Regions from separate parts of the Bacillus sp. ISL-75 genome, predicted to be linked through region 2. Evidence: predicted binding sites of a transcription regulator. Region 2 holds the regulator's gene; each other region holds the start of a gene.
The links. Region 2 encodes CtsR, which represses protease genes until heat stress. Its sites were predicted from a motif close to ATGGTCAATAAAGGTCAAACA; they were not measured.

Region 1 (7,592 bases), on a different contig from region 2:
TCATAATGAACATATCTGCCGTTTCCTTTAAAGCAGATTCAGCATTCACTTTATCAGACTGAATTTTTTCTTCGATAGGTGTATTTAATTCAGGATCACTTAGGACAAGTAAATGTGCTTCAAAAATTGCTGCTTTATCCGCACCCAAGTCAACTTTGGCACGGTCACGAATTGCTTCGAGTTCTGCTTTAGATTTTTCCATTGCCTGTCGAAAACGGTCAACCTCTGCAGCAGCATCGTCAATTGTTTTTTGTTCAAAAGATAAATCTGGTTCAACAAGACGGTATGCCTTCGCAATTGCGATACCGTTTGATGCTGCAATCCCCTGTAAAAAAGTCATTATTCAGCCAATCCTTCTTTTTTCAATGTCTCTTCAAGGCTATTTAAAGCATCGTTTGCATCGTTTCCTTCTGCTGAAATCGTAATATCTGCACCTTGGCCAACACCTAGAGACATAACACCCATAATTGATTTTAAATTAACTTTTTTACCTTTATATTCTAAATGAATCTCAGAATCAAATCGGCTAGCCGTTTGTACTAATAAAGTTGCTGGTCTTGCATGTATCCCTGTTTCTGCGATTACCTTAAATTGCTTTTCTGACATGATCATCAAACTCCTTTAATATATAGATAAATATAAACTTGCTTCATTAAAAATAAACATTTCTCATCATTTAGTCAACTAAATCATTAATTGGCTAAAGAGTTAAATTCAAATCTTTTTCGCTTATTTTTTCCAAAAGGAAAACAAATATGTAATGAATTTACACTCTCATGATAATGTTTTTTGTGTATTCAATTGATAGAATAGCACTTTCCACTTTATCAAACAACTGAAAAATCAATTTTATATCATTTGTCACAATTCTGTCAAAAACATTCATAAACTATCATATTCCCCCCAAAAAAAACAATAAAATCTGTTACCTTCGACAGCTTTTGATTATTTCAACATTCCTAATGGAGAGTTCCTGGTAATAATAGCGATTAGCTTCTTGGTTCTTTTAGATATTGATACAAAACATCGCCTCCCCTCTGACCAATTCCGCGGAAATGCTTAAAATCTTTTCTTTTTACAAGTACCTGACGAAATTCCATGAAATCATCATTTGTTACAAAATACTCTGAAAGTTCACCAGTCATTAGTCGATCCAGGATTTCAGTGATCATTTCTTCCTTCATACTGTTGCACCACCTTTACCTGTTTATATTAACGTATATGACTTTTATTAAGCCAATTTTCGAAACTTACGATAACTTTTGAAAGCGTTTCCGATTCTTTTATGGCCTTTTTTCTCATATAATTAAAATGTTTATAAAGAATTAACATAATTGTCAAATAAAAGCCTTTACGAAATGAATAAAGTAGTGCAAACTGTTATTTAACTGGATTTTATTATAGTTTTTTGAGGTAAAGGAGAGAGACTAAAATGAGAAAAGCAGAAGTAGGAAATATCATAGAATTCCGCGGTGGTCTAAAGGGGATTGTTGAAAAGGTAAATGAAAATTCTGTCATAGTCGACCTAACATTTATGGACAATTATCGTGATTTAGAATTGGATCAACGAACAGTTGTTAATCACAAAAACTATAAGGTTGTAAAAGAAAGCGCTTATTAATTAATAGAATTATAGAAAAGGCAGTCTAACCATGGCTGCCTTTTTTTTAAACCGTTATTCGCCTTTTCCAGCTTCCTTTGATAACTGCTTTAAACTTTTGACTTTCCCATGAGGATTTTGATCTTGTTTCCTAACTGTCCATTCTCGTTCTTGTTCACTCTTTGATTTGCTCATCCCTTTCACTCCCTTCTTTATTATTTTTTTCTTTTCTTGGTGTTCTAACCAATATAAATGGGGAATGGGGTGATGTAATGATTTCCATTTGAAAAACTAATTTGGTAAAATAAATTTTATTGTTTCGAAAAGGAGATCGCGATAATGAAAAAATTCTTCCAAGACCCTCGCATACTTATTGGTTTTATTATTGCTCACGTTCTTTTATTTTTTTCATTTCATGATAGAGCGATCTTTTGGTATATATTTTCAGGATCAGTTCTGGTACTCATCGCATACTCAACCTTTCAAGAGGAGGTGGATGATGAAGTATCATTTATTCAATTTATCCTACTAGGATCAATATCAGGTTTCTTATTATATTTTGTTTTTCGGGCTGGTATATGGGGAATCGAGATACTTCAGCTGCCAATTGATACAAGCATTAAAAATCTCTATAATTGGTATGCCCCATCCTTTTTTTGGCAGTACCTTGCACTTGTTTTAGTTGCGGCACCTGGCGAAGAACTTTTCTGGCGTGGATTTATCCAAAAAAGACTCTCGAAATACTTAAATCCGGTTGTAAGTATTTTGTCTGCATCAATTCTGTACGCTTCCGTCCATATTTATTCGGGCTCATTTTTATTAGTTCTCGCTGCCTTTATTTCTGGTTTTGTGTGGGGCTATCTTTATTTTTTAAAAAAGAGTATGCCTTTGGTTATTGTTTCTCATATCATTTTTGACCTTTTGATTTTTATTATTTTGCCTTTTAATTAGAAAAGCAGAGTGTCTAATGGACACCTGCTTTTCTATTTTCTTATACTTGGTGTAAATGGTTTCATCCATAGTAAAATAAAAAAAATCATGCAGATGTAACCAAACAATGGATACAAATAGGATAGCAACGTACCGTAATTCACAAGACTAATCAGGTAGGAAACAATAAAAATAAGCGTAACCGACACCATTGTCGGAATGGGCAAATATTGCTTCAATTGTCGGTCCAGTCCAAAGACATTTCCAATCACAGAAGTAAAAATCTCTCCATAAATAACGAGAACAAAAATCCAATAAAAAAAAGGGGCTAAGTTTTTCATAACAATTGCCATTGGAATATTATACTGTTCCAAATTAGGAAGCATGATTAAAGTGAAATGACCAGCAATCAATATCACTGTTAAAGCAGCACCCCCAAGAATCCCTCCCCATTTGATTATCCAATCATCCTTTACCTCTGTTGCAATCGGTACTAAAACGGCTTGTGCTAGCCCCAGATTCAATGCCACATATGAAAATGGTGCAATCACACTTTTCCAGCCATCATCGGAATGAGGAATAAATAATAATTGATTGAGGAAGTTGGGCATTTGAATGGAATAGAACATTAAAATTATGCTGAATGTGATCATTACCGGAACAACAAACGTGTTGACAGCAAAAAGACCTTTTGTTCCAACTAGCATGACTAAAAAGGATAAAAAAATTGTCAGGAAAACACCGACTGCTTTGGGTAGATTTAACTGTTCCTCAAAAATAGCCCCAGCCCCTGAAAGCATCACAGCACTAACACCAAGAAGCATAAATAGCATAAAGACGTTAATGACACGACCAGGCCATTTGCCAAACAAATACTCATTAAACTCTTGATAAGATTTTGCATCTATAAGTGCAGCCATTCTCATTAATTTTGAACCCAATGAAATAAAGAGATATCCGCTCATCAATATACTTATTAAGCCAAAGAAACCAAACCGTGAAAAAAATTCAACGATTTCTTTTCCCGTGGCGAATCCAGCGCCTACTACAGTGCCTACATAGACCGCCGCAATCTGAAATGCTTGAGTCCAATCCCTTTTCACATCATCTCCTCCTTATCATCAATATATGATGCTAAGGACAAACAAAGACGAGCTTTTTTCCTGAAATAGCAAGCATTACCAAAAACAAATTTCTTGAAAGTCAAAAAAGGTCAGAGTATACTATCGTCATAAGGTCAAATATAGTCAAAGTCAAAGTGAAAATATGAATCTTTACGAGGAGGTAATTTGCTTATGCTTTGTCAACAATGTAATGAGAACCATGCAAACATCCAATTAAATATGATTATTAACGGACAACGTAAGGAAATCAAACTCTGTCACGAATGCTATACAAAAGAAAAGCAAACTTTAGGTGCAAGTTTTGGTCCAAAGATGAATTCTTATCCAAGCTTCCCATTTGAAAATCTGTTCATGAATAACGCTTCTCATGAAAAGGATGATAGCATTCAACCTACACAACAAACAGGAAGAAAAACCGGAAAAGGTGGCTTTATTGACCAATTCGGACGTAATTTAACCCAAATGGCAAAAGCGGGGTTGATAGATCCTGTCATCGGCCGCGATGGAGAAGTAAAGCGTGTCATTGAAATACTAAACAGACGAAATAAGAATAATCCGGTATTAATTGGTGAACCAGGGGTCGGGAAGACTGCAATTGCTGAAGGACTTGCCCAGAAAATTGCTGAAGGAGATGTCCCAGGTAAGTTACGAGGTAAAGAGGTATATTTGCTTGACGTTGCTTCCCTTGTTGCAAATACAGGAATCCGTGGCCAATTTGAGGAAAGAATGAAGCAAGTCATTTCCGAATTACAGGACCGGAAAAATATTATCCTTTTCATCGATGAGATTCATCTGCTAGTAGGTGCTGGCTCTGCTGAAGGCTCTATGGATGCCGGCAACATTTTAAAGCCAGCCCTTGCTCGTGGAGAACTTCAGGTGGTTGGTGCAACCACATTAAAAGAATATCGCCAAATCGAAAAAGATTCTGCTCTGGAACGGCGCTTCCAACCAGTTCATGTACTTGAACCGACTGCAGAAGCTGCGATTGATATATTAAAAGGGATACAAAAGAAGTATGAGGATTATCATGAAGTCGTCTATTCTGATGAAGTAATCCTTGCCTGTGTTCAATTGTCTCAGCGCTATATTCAAGACCGCTTTTTACCAGACAAAGCCATCGATTTGCTTGATGAAGCTGGTTCGAAATTAAACCTAGTTTCGGATTATAAGAGCAATGAACAAATTGAAATACGTTTAAAAGAGATTGTTGCTGAGAAGGAAGAAGCACTTAAAAATGAGCAGTATGAAAAGGCCGCATCCCTTCGCGATGAAGAAACAAACCTTGAAAAGTCTTTACATTTAATATCAAGCTCTGAAAGACCCATCGTTGATGTAGGGCTTATTCAAGAAATCATCGAACAAAAAACAGGGATACCTGTTGGAAAGCTCCAACAAGATGAGCAGCTAAAAATGAAAGCATTAGAAGAAAATCTTAACCAAAAGGTTATTGGCCAGGAAAAGGCTGTAAATAAAGTTTCTAAAGCGATTAGACGTAGTCGAGCCGGCTTAAAATCAAAGCATCGCCCAATTGGTTCCTTTTTATTTGTTGGACCAACCGGAGTGGGAAAAACAGAGTTAACCAAAACGCTTGCTGAGGAATTATTTGGTTCTAAGGATTCGATGATCCGCCTTGATATGAGCGAATACATGGAAAAACACAGCGTCTCTAAATTAATCGGCTCACCTCCTGGTTATGTAGGTCATGAAGAGGCCGGACAGCTAACCGAAAAAGTGAGGAGAAATCCATATAGCATTATTTTATTAGATGAAATTGAAAAGGCACATCCAGATGTCCAGCATCTGTTCCTGCAAATTCTTGAAGATGGCCGACTCACAGACAGTCAAGGAAGAATTGTCAGCTTTAAGGATACTGTTATCATTATGACAAGCAATGCTGGTGTGGGCCACAAGACAGTTCATGTTGGATTTGGTACAACAGAGGCAATCGAAGAAGCAAGTATACTTGACTCGTTAGGCGGCTTCTTTAAGCCAGAATTCTTGAATCGTTTCGATAGTATCATTGAATTCAATTCACTGGGTAAAGAGCATATCCTCTATATTGTCGATTTAATGATTAGTGAATTACAAGAAACACTTACTGAGCAAAAGATTGAATTAACCATTACAACAGAAGCAAAAGAAAAACTAGCTATGCTTGGGTACCACCCCGCATTTGGGGCACGCCCGCTCCGCCGCGTAATCCAAGAAGAACTTGAAGATAAAATTGCTGATTTTATCTTAGAGGAACCAGATATTAAAAAATTATCTGCCGTTGTTGAAGAAAATCAACTCAAAGTAGTTTCAAAAATAATTTCTCTTAAATAGGTCAAAAGCGAAGCCATTTCTTGAACGGCTTCGCTTTTTTCATTTAACTATAGATTTTTATCATCCACAGATTTTAACCAATTATCAATTACACCCACAACTGACTCTACACAACCAACTTCAAAAGGAGAGATTAGATTTGCTTCCTCAACTAACTTTGTGAATGACATACTCCCGCCTAGCTTACAAAGCTTCACATAATCTGCCCAAGCTTCGTCTTGATTCTCTCTTGAACGCTTCCAGAATTGGAAAGCACAAATTTGGGCGAGCGTATAATCAATATAGTAAAATGGCGAATTATAGATATGCCCTTGGCGCTGCCAGAAGCCGCCATTCTCTAGGTATTCATTTCCGTCATAATCTTTATGCGGCAAATATTTTTTCTCAATCTCACGCCACTGGAGCTTACGCTCTTTTGGAGTAGCTTCTGGGTTTTCATAGACCCAATGTTGAAATTCATCAACCGAAACCCCATATGGCAAGAATAATAGGGCATCACTTAAATGTGAAAACTTGTATTTATCGGTGTCTTCCTTAAAGAACAAATCCATCCACGGCCATGTGAAAAATTCCATACTCATCGAATGAATTTCACATGCTTCATATGTTGGCCATGCGTATTCGGGAATCTCAAAATGACGGCTTGAATACACTTGGAAAGCATGACCTGCCTCATGTGTCAGGACATCAATATCCCCGGACGTTCCGTTGAAATTAGAAAAAATGAAAGGTGCTTTATAATTCTCTATAAACGTACAGTAGCCTCCGCCGGCTTTACCCTTCTTGGCAACAAGATCCATCAAATGATTATCTTGCATATAGCGAAAAAATGCCCCCGTATCTTCTGAAAGATCTTCATACATTTTTTGTCCATTTTCTATGATCCATTCCGGAGTACCTTTTGGAGTGGCATTACCAGTTTGAAAATTAAAGCTTTCATCATAGTACTTTAATTTATCCAGTCCGATTCTTTCTTGTTGACGTACTTTTAATTTTGTCGCAATCGGAACAATGAAATCCTGTACTTGACTACGGAAATTGGCGACCATCTCAGCATTATAATCTGTTCTCATCATTCTGTAATAACCAAGTTCAACAAAGTTATTAAATCCAAGTGATTCGGCAATTTCTGTCCTTACTTTCACCAGATCATCATAAATCCGATCAAACTCTGCTTCATGTTCAACCATAAAACCAAATTTCGCTTCATTGGCCCGTTTTCTCATTTTTCTGTCAGTCGACTGCGCGAATGGTTCTAATTGTGCTAATGTTCTCTCTTCCCCTTCGAATTCTATCTTTGCCGAAGCCATTAGCTTCGTATATTCCGTTGATAGGCGATTTTCCTTCTGAAGTAAGGGCACAATTTCAGGTTTAAATGTTTTAAGTTGTCCTTCAGCCAGGGCAAATAGCTGCTTTCCCCATTTCTCTTCTAATTCAGGACGGAACTTAGAATTTACTAGCACTTGATAATACTTAGTTACTAACCCTTCAACTTCAGGCTGGATTTCATCCATAAAATCTTGTTCATCCTTATAAAACTCATCATTTGTATCAATAGAATGACGAATATAACAAAGGTTGAACATCGTACCTAGATCATTTCTTAGCTTATT
Region 2 (7,592 bases):
TGGAATTTTATTAAGAATTCTGTAGCCGCGCGGACCTTTATTCTCATCAAGGTGCACATAGCCAAGGTATCCCATCAATTTTAATAAGACCATATCCTCAATGGTACCACTCGTAGCCATGGCCTGCATCCGTCCAATCACTTCTCTGGCCTTGATGTCTCTGTCGAAGGCATAATCTTTAATAATGAGCATGGTCTCATCTTCGAGATCTGTTAATATTTCGTTCAATTGTAAACGAATGAGACGACCTTCTGTTCCTAACTCATGTAAATAGGTTAGAAGTTCATTCTTAATCTTTAAGACCATTTCAAAACGATGGAGAACCAGTAAAAAATCGTTATAGGTTACAGACTCCTCGAACTCTAGGATACTCAAATTGCTGATACTTTGTTCCAAAACGGTTTTATACTTCTCAAGCGTCTGAATGGCTTGATTGGCTTTAGTTAAAATTACCGCAATATCTTTTAATGCATAGCGAAAATTCCCTTGATACAGGGTAATGACATTTCTTCTTTGGGAAATGGCAATCACTAGGGCTTTTGTTTGTTTCGCTACCCTTTCTGCTGTGCGGTGCCGCATCCCTGTTTCAGAGGAAGGTATATCGGAATCAGGGGCTAACTGGGCATTGGCAAAAAGAATTTTATTTCCTAATTCATTGAGGAGGATGGCCCCGTCCATTTTCGCTAATTCATATAAAAAGCTGGGCGAAAATGGGCAATTGATTTCAAAGCCGCCGTCAACGATACTTTTTACCTTTTCGTTAAAACCAATGACAATAAGGCCGCCTGTGTTCGCACGGAGCACATTGTCGATTCCCTCGCGAATGGGTGTACCAGGTGCAAGGAACTGTAAAACTTCACTTACGGTATGTTCACCAAGCTTTTTACTCTCCATCTGCTACCCTCCTAACGCTGCTTTTAATGCTTCGCTCACTGACTTCACACCAATGAGTTCAACTCCGTTTGGGCCCTTCCAGCCGCCAAGATTATTAGCAGGGAGAATGACTCGCTCAAATCCTAGCTTGGCCGCTTCCTGGACACGCTGCTCAATCCTTGAAACCCTTCTTACTTCACCGGTTAACCCGACTTCTCCGATAATACAATCGGTTGGTCTTGTGGGTTTATCTCTAAAGCTGGAAGCAATACTGACAGCCACGGCTAAATCAATTGCTGGTTCATCCAATTTTACGCCACCAGCAACTTTTAGGTATGCATCCTGATTCTGAAGGAGCATCCCAACCCGCTTTTCTAAAACTGCCATCAAAAGTGGCACACGGTTATGATCAATTCCAGTTGCCATTCTTCTTGGGTTCCCAAAGCTAGTGGGGGAAATTAACGCTTGAATTTCAACGAGGACCGGTCTTGTCCCTTCCATCGATGCGACCACCGTTGAGCCAGCAGCGCCCCGTGAACGCTCTTCTAGAAATATCTCGGAGGGATTTGCCACTTCTTCAAGACCGAATTCTTTCATTTCAAAAATTCCCATTTCATTGGTTGAACCAAAACGGTTTTTAACTGCCCGTAAAATTCGATAGGTATGATGTCTTTCTCCTTCAAAATAGAGGACGGTATCCACCATATGCTCTAACAGTCTAGGGCCGGCTATCGATCCTTCTTTCGTTACGTGTCCAACAATAAAGATTGCAATCCCTTTGGTTTTCCCTATTCTCATTAATTCCGAGGTACACTCACGCACCTGTGAGACACTCCCAGGTGCGCTTGTTACATCTGGATGAAATACAGTTTGGATAGAATCAATGATGACAAAGCTTGGATTTGTACTATCGATGGTCCGGTTAATTTCCTCAAGATTCGTTTCAGAGTAAACGAGGAGATTTTCAGAGGATATTCCTAATCGCTCCGCACGAAGCTTTGTTTGCCGTAATGATTCTTCACCAGATATGTATAAAACCTTATTTCCTTTATTCGCTAATTGCGATGATACCTGTAACAGAAGCGTTGATTTACCGATTCCAGGGTCTCCGCCAATCAGCACTAAGGATCCCTTGACCACACCCCCGCCAAGTACCCGGTTTAATTCACTTAAGTCCGTTTGAATCCTTGGTTCATTCTCCATTTCAATGGAATTGATCGGCATTGGTTTGGTTAATAGTCCTGATCCGCCTTGGGAATGGGCGAATGCCCCTCTTCTTGTTGCACCAGTTACTTCAACTTCCTCAACCATCTTATTCCATTCACCGCAGCCAGGGCATTTCCCCATCCACTTTGGAGATTCATAACCGCACTCCTGACACATAAACTTTGTCTTTCGTTTTGCCATTCTACTTCGATCCTCTCGTTGAAACATTACAAATAATTAAAAAAAGAGGTACACGGTTTAGCTTTATTCACGTGTACCTCTCATGGTATTGCATCAATTGATTACATTTCTATTTTACCAAACTTGTTTTCTCTTCCATTCGAACAATAAATTCTCCATTATCTACATCGATCACCGCATGCTGACCTGTTAATAATGTTCCTTTTAATAGTTCTTCTGAAAGTCTGTCTTCAATATGCTTTTGAATCGCACGACGCAATGGTCTTGCCCCATACTCAGGGTCATAACCTTCCTGAGAAATTTTTTCCTTCGCTGCAGAGGTTAATTCTAGAGAAATATTTTGTTCTTTTAAGCGTTTAATTAACTGCTCTGAAAGTAAAGTTACAATTTCTTCAAGATGCTTTCTCTCCAACGCATGGAAAACAATAATTTCATCAATACGGTTCAGGAATTCAGGGCGGAAGGCTTTCTTTAATTCGCCCATTACTTTCCCCTTCATGTCTTTATAATCCTGATCGCCATCCTGAATATTAAAGCCCACATACTTGTTCCGTTTTAAGGCTTCAGCACCCACATTTGATGTCATAATCAAGACGGTATTACGGAAATCTACTGTTCTTCCTTTTGAATCAGTCAAACGGCCATCCTCTAGAACCTGCAAAAGGATATTAAATACGTCTGGATGTGCCTTTTCAATTTCATCAAGTAAAACAACGGAATATGGCTTTCTGCGAACCTTCTCTGTTAATTGTCCGCCTTCCTCATAGCCTACATATCCTGGCGGAGAACCAACTAGACGAGAGGTAGAATGCTTCTCCATATACTCGGACATGTCAATCCGAATCATCGCATCCTCGTCACCAAACATGGCTTCAGCAAGGGCACGGGCTAATTCTGTTTTCCCTACACCAGTCGGTCCTAAGAAAACGAAGGAGCCAATTGGCCGTTTTGGATCTTTTAATCCTGCTCTAGCACGACGGACAGCCTTAGATACGGCCTTAACAGCTTCCTCCTGGCCAATCACACGAGAATGGAGAACTTCCTCTAAATTAAGCAGCTTGGTCATCTCAGTTTGAGCTAGCTTGGAAACAGGGACACCGGTCCAACTTGAAACAACACTTGCAATATCTTCAACTGTTACTTCATTGTTTTCTTTCCCTTGCTTTTCCTTCCAGTTCTTCTTTGTTTCCTCTAGTTGTTCACGCAAACGCTGCTCCGTATCCCGTAAAGAAGCCGCTTTTTCAAATTCTTGACTCTGGACTGCAGAATCTTTTTCCTTGCGTACTTCCTCAAGCTTCACTTCTAATTCTTTTAAATTAGGTGGAGTGGTAAAGGAACGAAGCCGTACCTTGGAACCTGCTTCATCGATTAGATCAATCGCTTTATCCGGCAGGAAGCGATCAGAGATATAGCGGTCTGACAGTTTAACAGCTGCCTTAATCGCTTCATCTGTAATGGAGACACGGTGATGGGCTTCATAGCGGTCACGTAAACCTTCTAAAATCTGGATCGATTCTTCCGCTGTTGGTTCATCAACACGAATTGGCTGGAAACGTCGTTCTAAAGCGGCATCTTTTTCGATATATTTTCGATATTCATCAAGTGTGGTTGCTCCAATACATTGGAGTTCTCCACGAGCAAGCGATGGCTTTAAAATATTAGAAGCATCAATAGCCCCTTCTGCACCACCCGCACCAATCAATGTATGCAACTCATCAATGAAAAGAATAATATTTCCTGCTTGGCGAATTTCATCCATGACTTTTTTCAAACGATCTTCAAATTCACCACGGTATTTTGTCCCTGCTACGACTGTCCCCATATCAAGCGTCATTACTCGTTTATCACGCAGTATTTCAGGTACTTCATTATTGACAATTTGTTGGGCGAGTCCTTCTGCTATGGCTGTTTTACCTACACCAGGCTCTCCAATTAATACCGGATTATTTTTAGTCCGCCGGCTTAATACTTCAATCACACGTTGAATTTCCTTACCGCGTCCAATAACTGGATCCAGGCTACCTTCGCGGGCGATGGACGTTAGATCCCGTGCAAGGCTATCCAGCGTCGGCGTGTTAGCACTTGCTGATGCCCCGCCTTGATGCCCGCCAGACTCATTACTTCCTAATAGTTGAAGCACTTGCTGTCTTGCCTTATTTAAACTAACTCCCAAATTATTAAGTACTCGGGCAGCAACCCCTTCTCCTTCTCGGATTAAGCCAAGGAGAATATGCTCGGTCCCTACATAGGAATGTCCTAATTTTCGTGCTTCATCCATCGATAATTCAATGACCTTTTTAGCCCTTGGAGTATAGTGAATGGTTTGAGAAGCATCCTGTCCTTTGCCAATTAAATTTTCTACTTCTTTTTGGATTTTTTCAGAACCTAAACCAAGTCCATAAAGGGCTTTCGCAGCAATCCCTTCACCTTCCCGAGTTAACCCCAATAAAATATGCTCTGTTCCAATATTGTTATGACCAAGACGAATCGCTTCCTCTTGTGCTAAAGCTAGAACTTTCTGCGCTCTTTCAGTAAAACGGCCGAACATCATATTCTCTTCCTCCCCACCTATTTTTCTTGCTCCATTTTTATTCGTTCCCTAATTAATGCTGCCCGTCTGATGTCTCTTTCATGTGGTCTTAATGAACCCCCAGCATATTGCTGTAAGAATCCTGGCTGGGTCAGTATCATTAATTCATTTAAGATTGTCTTAGGCATTTTATCAATATAACCCATATCTATTCCAAGCCGAACATCCGATAAACATCTAGCTGCTTCTTTCGATTCAATAATTCGGCTATTAGATAACACACCTAACGATCTGAATACTCTGTCTTCTAATTGTATGTTCGAAGTTTTTCGTAATGCTTCACGGGCCGACCTTTCTTGTGAAATGAGTTGACTTACAACCCCTCTTAGGTCACGGCCAATGTCCTCTTCTGATTTACCAAGTGTGATTTGATTAGAAATTTGAAATATATTACCTAATGCTTCGCTGCCTTCACCATAAATTCCTCTAACAACAAGACCTAATTGGTGAATTGCAGGAATAATTTTATTAATTTGCTGTGTTAACATTAACCCTGGCAAGTGCATCATGACCGAAGCACGGAGACCTGTTCCAACGTTTGTAGGACAACTGGTTAAATAACCGTGTTTTTCATCAAATGCGTATTGAATATTACTCTCAAGCCAATCATCGATTTCATTCGCAGCATCCAACGCTTCAGATAATTGCAAACCTGGATACAAGCATTGAATCCGGATATGATCCTCTTCATTAATCATAATACTAACTTCTTCATTTTCGGTTAATATAACTGCCCCATATGGTGAATCTTCAGCTAGATGAGGGCTTATTAAATGTTTTTCAACTAAAACTCTTTTTTGGAGCGGCTGTAATTCTTCAACTTTCAACAATTCCATTTGGCCAAACTTTTGAATAGGAGACTGTTTTAAAATTTCTTCCATATTTTCAATAATCAATTTTGCTTCTTCATGTGAAAAAAGGGTTGGAAATTTATAATCATCAAAGTTACGAGCCAAGCGAATACGGGAGCTAAGGACAATATCTGAATCCGGTCCTTCCGCACTCATCCAGGAGCTGACAGCTTGATTTAGAAATCGTTCAAGCGACATGTTATTCCCCTCCCTCGTGGCTGGCTGCTAAATTTTTCTCCAACTTTCGTATTTCATCACGAATCTCTGCCGCCTTTTCAAATTCTTCATTTTGGATGGATTCCTTTAGATTACTTTTCAATTCTTCAATTTGTTTACGAAGATGGATTCCTCCGCCAATTCTCTTCGGTATTTTCCCATTATGTGTCCAGTTCCCGCTATGAAGTCGTCTTAAAACTGGTATAAGTTGTTCTTTAAACGCTTCGTAACAATGGGAGCATCCAAAGCGACCTACCTTTAAAAACTGTGGAAAGGTCATTGAACAAGAATTGCATTGAAGAATCTCCTCCTGGTGGAAGGGACTTTGGCTAGGCTTTTGAAAGTTCGGATCAATATTTAATAATCCTGCTAATAAATTATTAAAAGCAAAACCAGATTCCCCATTAAAAATGAACATTTCTCCCTTTTCCTGAGCACACTTTTCACAAAGATGCACTTCAGTCTTTTCACCATTAATGATTTTTGTAAAATGAAGCGCTGCAGGTCTTTGATTACATTCTTGGCAAATCATACTTTCACCTCTTACTCAGAAAAAAATTTATTTATATTTTAAAGATGTTAACATCGCTTTTAGCATTCTTGCTCTTAATTCATCTCGGTATGGAAGATCAATATAAAGAACGGAACGATCGATTACACTTAACATAATTTTCGCTTCCCGCTGTGAAATAATTTCTTCTTGTACGAGCCTTAAAATGACATCTTCTGCACTTGTTTGACTAACCCTGCCTTGTATAAGTGAGAGCAATTGATCAATTAAATGGGCCAAGTCATGGGATTGAACCTTCATAATCCTTATATACCCGCCACCGCCCCTTTTACTCTCCACAATATATCCTCTTTCAATTGTAAAACGGGTATTGATTACATAATTTATTTGAGATGGTACACATTGAAATTTATCAGCGATTTCACTTCGTTTAATTTCAACAAGATCCTTTTCACTTAATTCCAATACTTGTTTAAGATATTTTTCAATAATATCAGAGATGTTTCTCATCTTCCCACCCCCATTCTCTGACTTTGACTATATTTGACTAAATTATACTGAATTTTTTATGTAGATGCAACGATTCACTACTAATGATTTTCTCCAAATCTCGTCATTGTGAAACGTACATTAGTTAAAATATGTAGGGATGAAATTAAGAACACAAAAAAGACAACCATTACTGGTTGCTTTTGAATTGTGCTGGCTATGAACTGCTTTCATAGGGGTTGGGAGCGGCCCTGCTTTGTTACCGTCGATGGTCTTTTTCTTCTTCTTCGGTAACATTAGGTCCTCCTATGTTACCGTCCATGGCTTTTTTTCAGTTGTATGGGCACAATTATTCCTTTTTGTGACCAGTCGAGGCTTTTTTCCTCTTCCATGGGCACAATTATTCTTTTTTGTGACCAGTCCAGGCTTTTTTCCTCTTCCATGGGCACAATTATTCTTTTTTGTGACCAGTCCAGGCTTTTTTCCTCTTCCATGGGCACAATTATTCTTTTTTGTGACCAGTCCAGGCCTTTTTCCTCTCCCATGGGCACAATTATCATTTACTGATCTCCATACATTAATCTTCAAAAACACAAAAAAACAACCATTTCTGGTTGTCTTAGAATTGCCTGGCAACGTCCTACTCTCACAGGGA
Region 3 (7,592 bases), on a different contig from region 2:
TTGATCGATGTAATTTCCGTTGCCAATACTGTATGCCAGCAGATCAATTTGGTCCTGATTTTGAGTTTCTTCCTAAAAATGCTTTGCTATCCTATGAAGAGATCGAACGACTAGCGAAAATATTTGTTAGTTTGGGTGTGGAAAAAATTCGCCTAACTGGAGGAGAACCTCTTCTTCGAAGAGATATGCCCATTCTTGTTAAGAAGCTGTCAGCTATTGAGGGCTTACTTGATATCGGATTAACGACGAATGGTGTGCTCTTGCCGAAATTTGCCAAAGATTTAAAGGAAGCAGGACTCAAAAGAGTAAATGTAAGCCTTGATACCTTAAACGATGAATTGTTTGGCCAAATTAACGGGCGTGGAGTTGGAACTGGGCCAGTTTTGGAAGGCATTGAAGCAGCGAAACAAGCAGGTCTTGGGGTCAAAATTAATATGGTTGTCAAAAAAGGTTTGAATGATACTGAAATTATTCCAATGGCAGAGTACTGCAAGGAGAACAGTCTGGAGCTTCGCTATATAGAATTCATGGATGTTGGCTCCACGAACGGCTGGAAAATGGATGATGTTATTACAAAAAAACAGATATATTATTTGTTAAAAGAACAATTTGATCTTGAACCCGTTGACCCAGCCTATTACGGAGAAGTGGCAAAGGTGTACCGCTATAAAGATAAAGATGTGAATGTAGGATTTATCACATCTGTTTCGGAATCGTTTTGTTCAAGTTGCACTCGTTCTCGACTTTCAGCGAATGGTCAGATTTTTACTTGTTTATTTAATGGGAATGGGCATGATATCCGTAATTTTATGAGAAACGGTGCCTCTGACGAAGAAATCCGTGAGCGGGTGAGCGCCATTTGGAATGGACGAGATGACAGATATTCAGACGAACGAACAGCTGAAACGCACAAAAACCGTAAAAAAATAGAAATGTCCTATATTGGTGGTTAAACTCTCTTCCAGGAAGAGAGTTTTTTTGTACAAAGAAACAGCCCGCTTTAAGAAAAGCGGACTGTTGATTTTATTAAAGATACCTAGGAAATAGGATGTTGTTTTCAAGATGCACATGCATAAAGGTTAATCCTTCTAATGCTTCCAAGCGTGCATATACTAAACGGTACGTACCGCATGCATCCAGAGGTAGAGTGTAGTCAGAAGTTACTGCGCGGATCTCTCTTAAAATTTCACCGGCATGGTCATGTTCTTTTTCTAATTCAACAATCATTGCAATTGCTTCCTCACGATTCTCCACGGTTCCATCCGCAAGCTGCTTAATTAATGGGAATACAACAGCTTCCTCTTTCGCCATATGCTCCATCAATTCTTTTTTGAATTCATAGAAGAGTTCGTAAACCTTAAGTAACTCTGGATGGTTATCTCCATGGACACGTGAAACCTTCGTTACATAGGGACTTAGCATAGTTAGTTCCTCTTCAGATACACGATGGTAGTTTGAAATAACATGATCAATAATTGTAGTTGAATCAGAATTAGTCCAAACCTCAACATCTTTCTCGGTGTTTTCGTATTTTTCAAAAACTTCTTTTAATTCATCTAACAAAGTATCAAGGTTAAGCTTATTTTGAGCAACTGCTTCTGTTAATGGGATATTACCACCGCAGCAAAAATCGATTCGGTTCTTTTTGAAAACATCACTTGTTTTAGGTAATTCGTTAACAATATCTTTAACTAATGAATTGGCTGTAATTGTGAAACTCATCTTTAATTTCCTCCCAAAGTCCAAGATTAAATCTAACCTAATCATAATGGAAAATAGAAAAAAACTAGGTGACCAGAATCACACATTCCCTATGATTTTATATTTTTTGGCAAGATTCTTTTATTTTGTGACATTTGATATGTTAGTTAGTTTTTAATAAGCTTATAATGTTGATTAGTCGATGACTATTAGTACATATCACAATGGATAGATATTTGTTTAAGGCAGGAGCTGATTATTTTGTTCGAAAGAAGAAGACCGATACCAATTGGAGAAGCGGTCAAAAGCATAATGGAATATCAATTACTTGGTGTGACCGAACAAGTTTCGATAAATGAAAGCTTTGGCCGCTTTTTATCGGAGGATTTGATCGCAACTAGCGATGTGCCTCATTTTGACCGTGCACCGTATGATGGCTTTGCTGTTAGGTCAATCGATACACGTGAGGCTTCACTATCCAATGTAGTTGAATTTAAAGTGGTCGATCACATCGGCGCAGGAATGGTTTCTACTAAAGTAATAGGAGAGCACCAAGCTGTTAGAATTATGACTGGCGCAATGATGCCAGTGGGAACAGATGCTGTCGTTATGTTTGAGGTGGCTAAGGCCTACGAAAAGAATGGAATCCCATATATGTCCATTAAACGCAGCTTTAAAAAGGGTGATAACGTTTCGTTCAGTGGTGAAGATGCCAAGCAGGGTGAGGTTTTGGTGAAAAAAGGTACATTGATAAATCCTGGAATTCAAGCCATGCTTGCAACGTTTGGATATGAACGAGTGTCCGTTGCGAAAAAGCCACGTGTTGGATTGTTTGCAACAGGGACAGAGCTTTTAGAAGTAAATGAAGCCTTAGTTCCAGGAAAAATTCGTAATAGTAATTCACATATGATTGCAGCCCAAATTGAAAGAACGGGAGGCATTGTTCACTATTTTGGAAAGCTTCCTGATGAATTTGACACTTGCTTTGAAGCAGTCCAAAAAGCAATAAATGAAGTAGACTTATTAATTACCACCGGCGGGGTTTCAGTTGGGGATTTTGATTATCTGCCTGCTATCTATGAAAAGCTTGGGGCAGAGGTTTTCTTTAATAAGGTTGCCATGCGACCTGGAAGTGTGACGACGGTTGCACAGCACAATGGGAAGCTTCTCTTTGGACTTTCGGGTAATCCTTCGGCTTGTTATGTAGGCTTTGAATTGTTTGCCCGCCCAATTATCCGTAGGATGCTTTTTTCAGAAAAACCTCACCTTCGTAAAGAGCAAGCACTTTTAGAAGTCGATTTTCCTAAAGCCAATCCATTTACAAGGTTTGTCCGAAGTTCCACATTTATTGATGCAGGAAGACTAAAGGCAACACCGAGTGGACTTGACAAGTCTAACATTATTATGAGCCTTTCTGGAGCGAATTCGTTGATGATTCTTCCAGGCGGAACTAGAGGCTTTACAGCCGGAAGTGAAGTGGATGTCCTCCTGCTTGAAGACCAGGTTGGCAGTATGTGGCCGTGGTAAAGCCTGTCGTCTTTCAAGTGGTTGGTTATCAAAATAGTGGTAAAACCACCATAACAGCCAAAATGATCGAAGACTTAGTAAAAAAAGGACTTAAAACAGTTACGATTAAGCATCATGGTCATGGAGGAAGGCTGGCAGCTCTGCCGCAGAAAGATACAGAAAAACATCTAAATGCAGGTGCTCTTGCCTCGATTGTGGAAGGGGATGGAAGTTTAATGTTACAGGCTGACAATTTCTATCCATCACTAGAAGATCAGATCGAGTTAATGAAATTCTTTCATCCAGATGTAATATTAATCGAAGGCTATAAGTTTAAGTCCTTCCCGAAGTTACTGCTATTAAGAGATGAAAGTGACCTTTCTTTGTTAGATACCGTAAGTAATGTTTCTGCTATTGTGTATTGGAAGGAAGAAATGCAGGAGCAAATCACATCAAGAATCAATGTGCCCAGCTTTCATATCAACGATGAAGGTGCATTAATCTGGACTGCGCAAGTACTTCAGGAGCTTGTTCATAATATTGATCAAAAAAGTTAATAAAATTGTCAAATCTGTTACTTTTATCACAGCTTTAAATATGGATATACTCTACAATACAATTTAGGGGATATAATGTTTGTTAAAATAGAATTATGGGTCTTTAATGGAAATACAGCAATCACTCATCAGATAACCGAACTAGAGATGATTGAAGTTACCTAGTAGATGATATAGATTTGCTGTACTTCCCTTTTAACCTAAACAAATTTGTCACAAAAAGAAGGCGGAGTCCTTCTTTTTTACTGTAATTATGTGATGTGTTTCACTTATTTTTCCGCTCAGCTGGCTTATATTTAGGTTAGTCAAGGAAGAGGAGTGAAAATGATGAAGTTATTTTTACCGAAACAACATGGTGCATGGGCAATGCTAATCATCCCTTTTTGGCTTGGTGTCATTGAAGGAGGGTTTATGTGGAAGCATGTTCCATTTTTCTTTGGATGGCTCCTATTATACTTGGCGACCTATCCGATGCTTCTTTTATTTAAAAAGAAAAAACTTCAGTTTTATACTATATGGACACTTGTATATATGATTCCATCCCTATTACTTTTACTTATTCCACTTTTGGAAAGACCAACTATTTTTTATTTTGGTCTTCTAATGATTCCGTTTTTTATACTAAATGCTTACTTTACTTCCAAAAATCAAGACCGTGCTTTTATGAATGATCTCTCTGCTATTTTTGCCTTTTCAGTTGCTGGATTAGCAAGCAGTTATTTAGGACACGGTGTTATAAACATAGAGATGCTTGTTTTCACCTTTGTAACTTCGGTCCTGTTTTTTGTGGGCTGTACTTTTTATGTCAAAACAATGATTAGGGAGAAGAAGAATACCCAATTTAAATGGATTTCATGGATTTACCATTTTATGTTAGTGACAGTGTGGTTCGGAGTTGGCTTTTGGATCGTTGCTATGGCATTTATCCCAAGTCTTCTGAGAGCTATTATATTTTATGGGAAACCATTATCGCCTAAACAAATTGGCATTTACGAAATAATAAATTCAGCTATATTCTTTACGATCATGGCCATTCAAATAATCTTATTAAAATAAAAAAATCGGTCGATATGACCGATTTTTTTGCTTTATTTTAAGTTGTTTGCCAGCAGCAATTCTAATCAACTTTACAGATTTCAGTTGGACAATCTTCACAATCAATTTCCCGTTTTAAATACTCTAAATCATGAATAGTAATTGTTCCTTTATCAATTGACAGGATATCGGCCTTACGTAAATCGCTTAACAAGCGATTTACTACTTCTCTTGATGTACCACAAAAATTGGCTAACTCTTGATTGGTTAGTGGTAATTCAATTAATATTCCTTTATTGGTTTTAATTCCATAATTATTGGTAATTCGAATAAGTGTGGAATAAAGAGCCCCTTTTTTTCCATGAAGAACCAAATCACGAAACTTGGTTTGTGTTTTTCGATATTGCTGACTCATCCACTTTATGAATTCAAATGAAAGTGCCAGATTTTGTGAGAGTTTTTCCTCAAGCGTGTCTTTCATAATAACGGCTACTTCACCACTCTCGACAACACGTGCACTTAATAAATATCTTGAAGAAGGGGAAAATAAGTTTAATTCACCAACAAAATCACCCTGCGAGCACATTCTTAACGTAAGTTCTCTTCCGTCAGGGATGATCTTGCTGATTTGAAGAATGCCACTTTGAATAATATACAATTCATCGGCTACAGATCCTTCTTGAAATAAAAAGGTACCTTTTTCAATTTTTTTTATATGGTGAACGGTATCAAAAAGATGGGACAGTGTTACCGGCATTTCTTTTACTGACTGCATACTCATAACCACCTTTAAAGGTACGAATTCAATGCTCATTTGATTTTAAAAAATGACAGTCAAGGTTTAATTTGCTAGATAATACTATAATTATATTGTTAACAAAGAATAATTAGCAACAAATGAGCGATAAGTTCATACAATCGTCAAAAGTTTGAAGAATCTTTGCGTATTTCTTAGGAAATAATGTCGACTAATAATATAATTTGCAAAAAATTCCAATAATGGACCGCTAACAAAAAGGTAATAATAAAGATGTAGAATAGAAGGAGGGAAAAAAATGGGTCAAAATCATCAGTTTAAATCAGGAAAAAAAGCACCTAATAATGGTGTGTATGTTGAAATCGGTGACACGGAAAGCCCTGTTAATAATCCAAAAAAAATAAAGCTAAAAGCAGGGGATACATTTCCTGAAACATCAAATGATGAACGTGTTTGGACATATCAGCGGAAACCATAAATAAATAAATAAGGAAAAGTCATCCATGGGGTGGCTTTTTCTTTTGCCTGCGCCTTGGCGTTTGTGGGCAATTTTTGCTGTTTTTCTTCTTTGCAAAAATTTACTTTTTATATATGAAGTTTTATAATAAAAGGAAAGGTCAAAATTGGTCAAAAAGGGTGTGATAAAAAATGGACATGAATCGAATGACAGAAAGGTTACAAAAGGGGCTAATGGATGCTCAGTCACTAGCTGTCAAAGAAAATCATCAAGAGATTGATGAACCCCATTTGTTTTTATGTTTAATGGATCAAGAAGATAGTCTCATTTCTTCTATATTAGAAAAGTCAGGTATCCCTCCCGAAAAAATTAGAAAGAACCTTACTGCTGCTCTTGCTAAAAAACCAGAGGTTACGGGAAGTGGGGTTGAACAGGGAAAACTTTATATCACAGCCAAGCTGCAAAAACTTTTTGTCAGTGCCGAGGAGTTTGCCAAAAAGTTTTCTGATGAGTATTTATCGGTTGAACATCTTCTGTTAGCTGCAGTCTACGCGAAGGATTCAGAAATGCGAAGGCTTTTACAAAACGTTGGAATTCAACCAGACAAAGTTTTGCAAGCAATTAAAGAAATTAGGGGGAACCAAAGAGTGACATCACAAAATCCAGAAGCAGGATACGAAGCACTAAAAAAATATGGACGGGATCTTGTTGCTGAGGTTAAAGAAGGAAAAATGGATCCAGTTATTGGCCGTGATTCTGAAATCCGCAATGTAATTCGGATATTATCAAGGAAAACAAAGAATAATCCTGTTTTAATCGGTGAACCTGGTGTAGGGAAAACTGCTATTGTGGAAGGGTTGGCACAAAGGATAGTTAGGAAAGATGTACCGGAAGGACTCAAGGATAAAACAATTTTCTCATTGGATATGAGTGCGTTAATTGCTGGAGCCAAATTTAGAGGTGAGTTTGAAGAAAGATTGAAAGCAGTCCTAAATGAAATCAAAAAAAGTGAAGGACGAATTTTGTTATTTATTGATGAAATTCACACGATCGTAGGAGCCGGTAAGACGGAAGGCGCGATGGATGCAGGCAATATGTTAAAACCAATGCTTGCCCGTGGTGAACTTCATTGTATTGGAGCAACTACTCTAGATGAGCACCGAAAATATATCGAAAAGGATCCAGCGCTTGAACGTAGATTTCAGCAGGTATTGGTTCAAGAACCAAACGTTGAAGATACCATTTCAATCTTAAGAGGGTTAAAAGAACGATATGAAGTGCATCACGGTGTTAAAATTCATGACCATGCCTTGGTTGCTGCAGCCACATTATCTGATCGTTATATCACCGATCGTTTTTTGCCTGATAAAGCAATTGATCTAGTCGATGAGGCTTGTGCTTTAATACGTACTGAAATAGATTCAATGCCTACCGAATTAGATGAAGTAACACGCAGGGTTATGCAATTGGAAATTGAAGAAGCTGCCTTAAGTAAAGAGGTTGATGATGGGAGCAAGTTGAGGCTGGAGGCACTCCTAAAAGAACTAGCTGATTTAAAAGAAACAGCCAATGAAATGAA

Region 1: the regulator CtsR is predicted to act here: its motif matches at 3,730-3,750, upstream of J7E63_RS04045 (ATP-dependent Clp protease ATP-binding subunit).
Region 3: the regulator CtsR is predicted to act here: its motif matches at 6,170-6,190, upstream of clpB (ATP-dependent chaperone ClpB).

The regions. Positions count from the first base shown of each region.
Region 1 is NZ_JAGGQX010000009.1:334,806-342,397, forward strand. Features, by position in the region: gene ptsP (phosphoenolpyruvate--protein phosphotransferase) at 1-340, opposite strand, end outside; gene J7E63_RS04020 (phosphocarrier protein HPr) at 340-606, opposite strand; gene J7E63_RS04025 (hypothetical protein) at 990-1,184, opposite strand; gene J7E63_RS04030 (YkvS family protein) at 1,433-1,621, shown strand; gene J7E63_RS29480 (DUF6254 family protein) at 1,676-1,795, opposite strand; gene J7E63_RS04035 (CPBP family intramembrane glutamic endopeptidase) at 1,940-2,551, shown strand; gene J7E63_RS04040 (YkvI family membrane protein) at 2,584-3,633, opposite strand; gene J7E63_RS04045 (ATP-dependent Clp protease ATP-binding subunit) at 3,826-5,979, shown strand; gene J7E63_RS04050 (M3 family oligoendopeptidase) at 6,027-7,592, opposite strand, start outside.
Region 2 is NZ_JAGGQX010000004.1:82-7,673, reverse strand. Features, by position in the region: gene disA (DNA integrity scanning diadenylate cyclase DisA) at 1-894, opposite strand, end outside; gene radA (DNA repair protein RadA) at 898-2,280, opposite strand; gene clpC (ATP-dependent protease ATP-binding subunit ClpC) at 2,390-4,831, opposite strand; gene mcsB (protein-arginine kinase McsB) at 4,849-5,919, opposite strand; gene mcsA (protein-arginine kinase activator protein McsA) at 5,921-6,469, opposite strand; gene J7E63_RS01005 (CtsR family transcriptional regulator) at 6,497-6,958, opposite strand; gene J7E63_RS01000 (hypothetical protein) at 7,079-7,234, opposite strand; gene J7E63_RS00995 (hypothetical protein) at 7,249-7,497, opposite strand; partial or broken rRNA gene rrf (5S ribosomal RNA) at 7,565-7,592, opposite strand, start outside.
Region 3 is NZ_JAGGQX010000052.1:34,770-42,361, forward strand. Features, by position in the region: gene moaA (GTP 3',8-cyclase MoaA) at 1-953, shown strand, start outside; gene ric (iron-sulfur cluster repair di-iron protein) at 1,027-1,722, opposite strand; gene J7E63_RS20335 (molybdopterin molybdotransferase MoeA) at 1,963-3,228, shown strand; gene mobB (molybdopterin-guanine dinucleotide biosynthesis protein B) at 3,216-3,764, shown strand; gene J7E63_RS20345 (YwiC-like family protein) at 4,089-4,820, shown strand; gene J7E63_RS20350 (Crp/Fnr family transcriptional regulator) at 4,882-5,574, opposite strand; gene J7E63_RS20355 (YjzC family protein) at 5,855-6,034, shown strand; gene clpB (ATP-dependent chaperone ClpB) at 6,205-7,592, shown strand, end outside.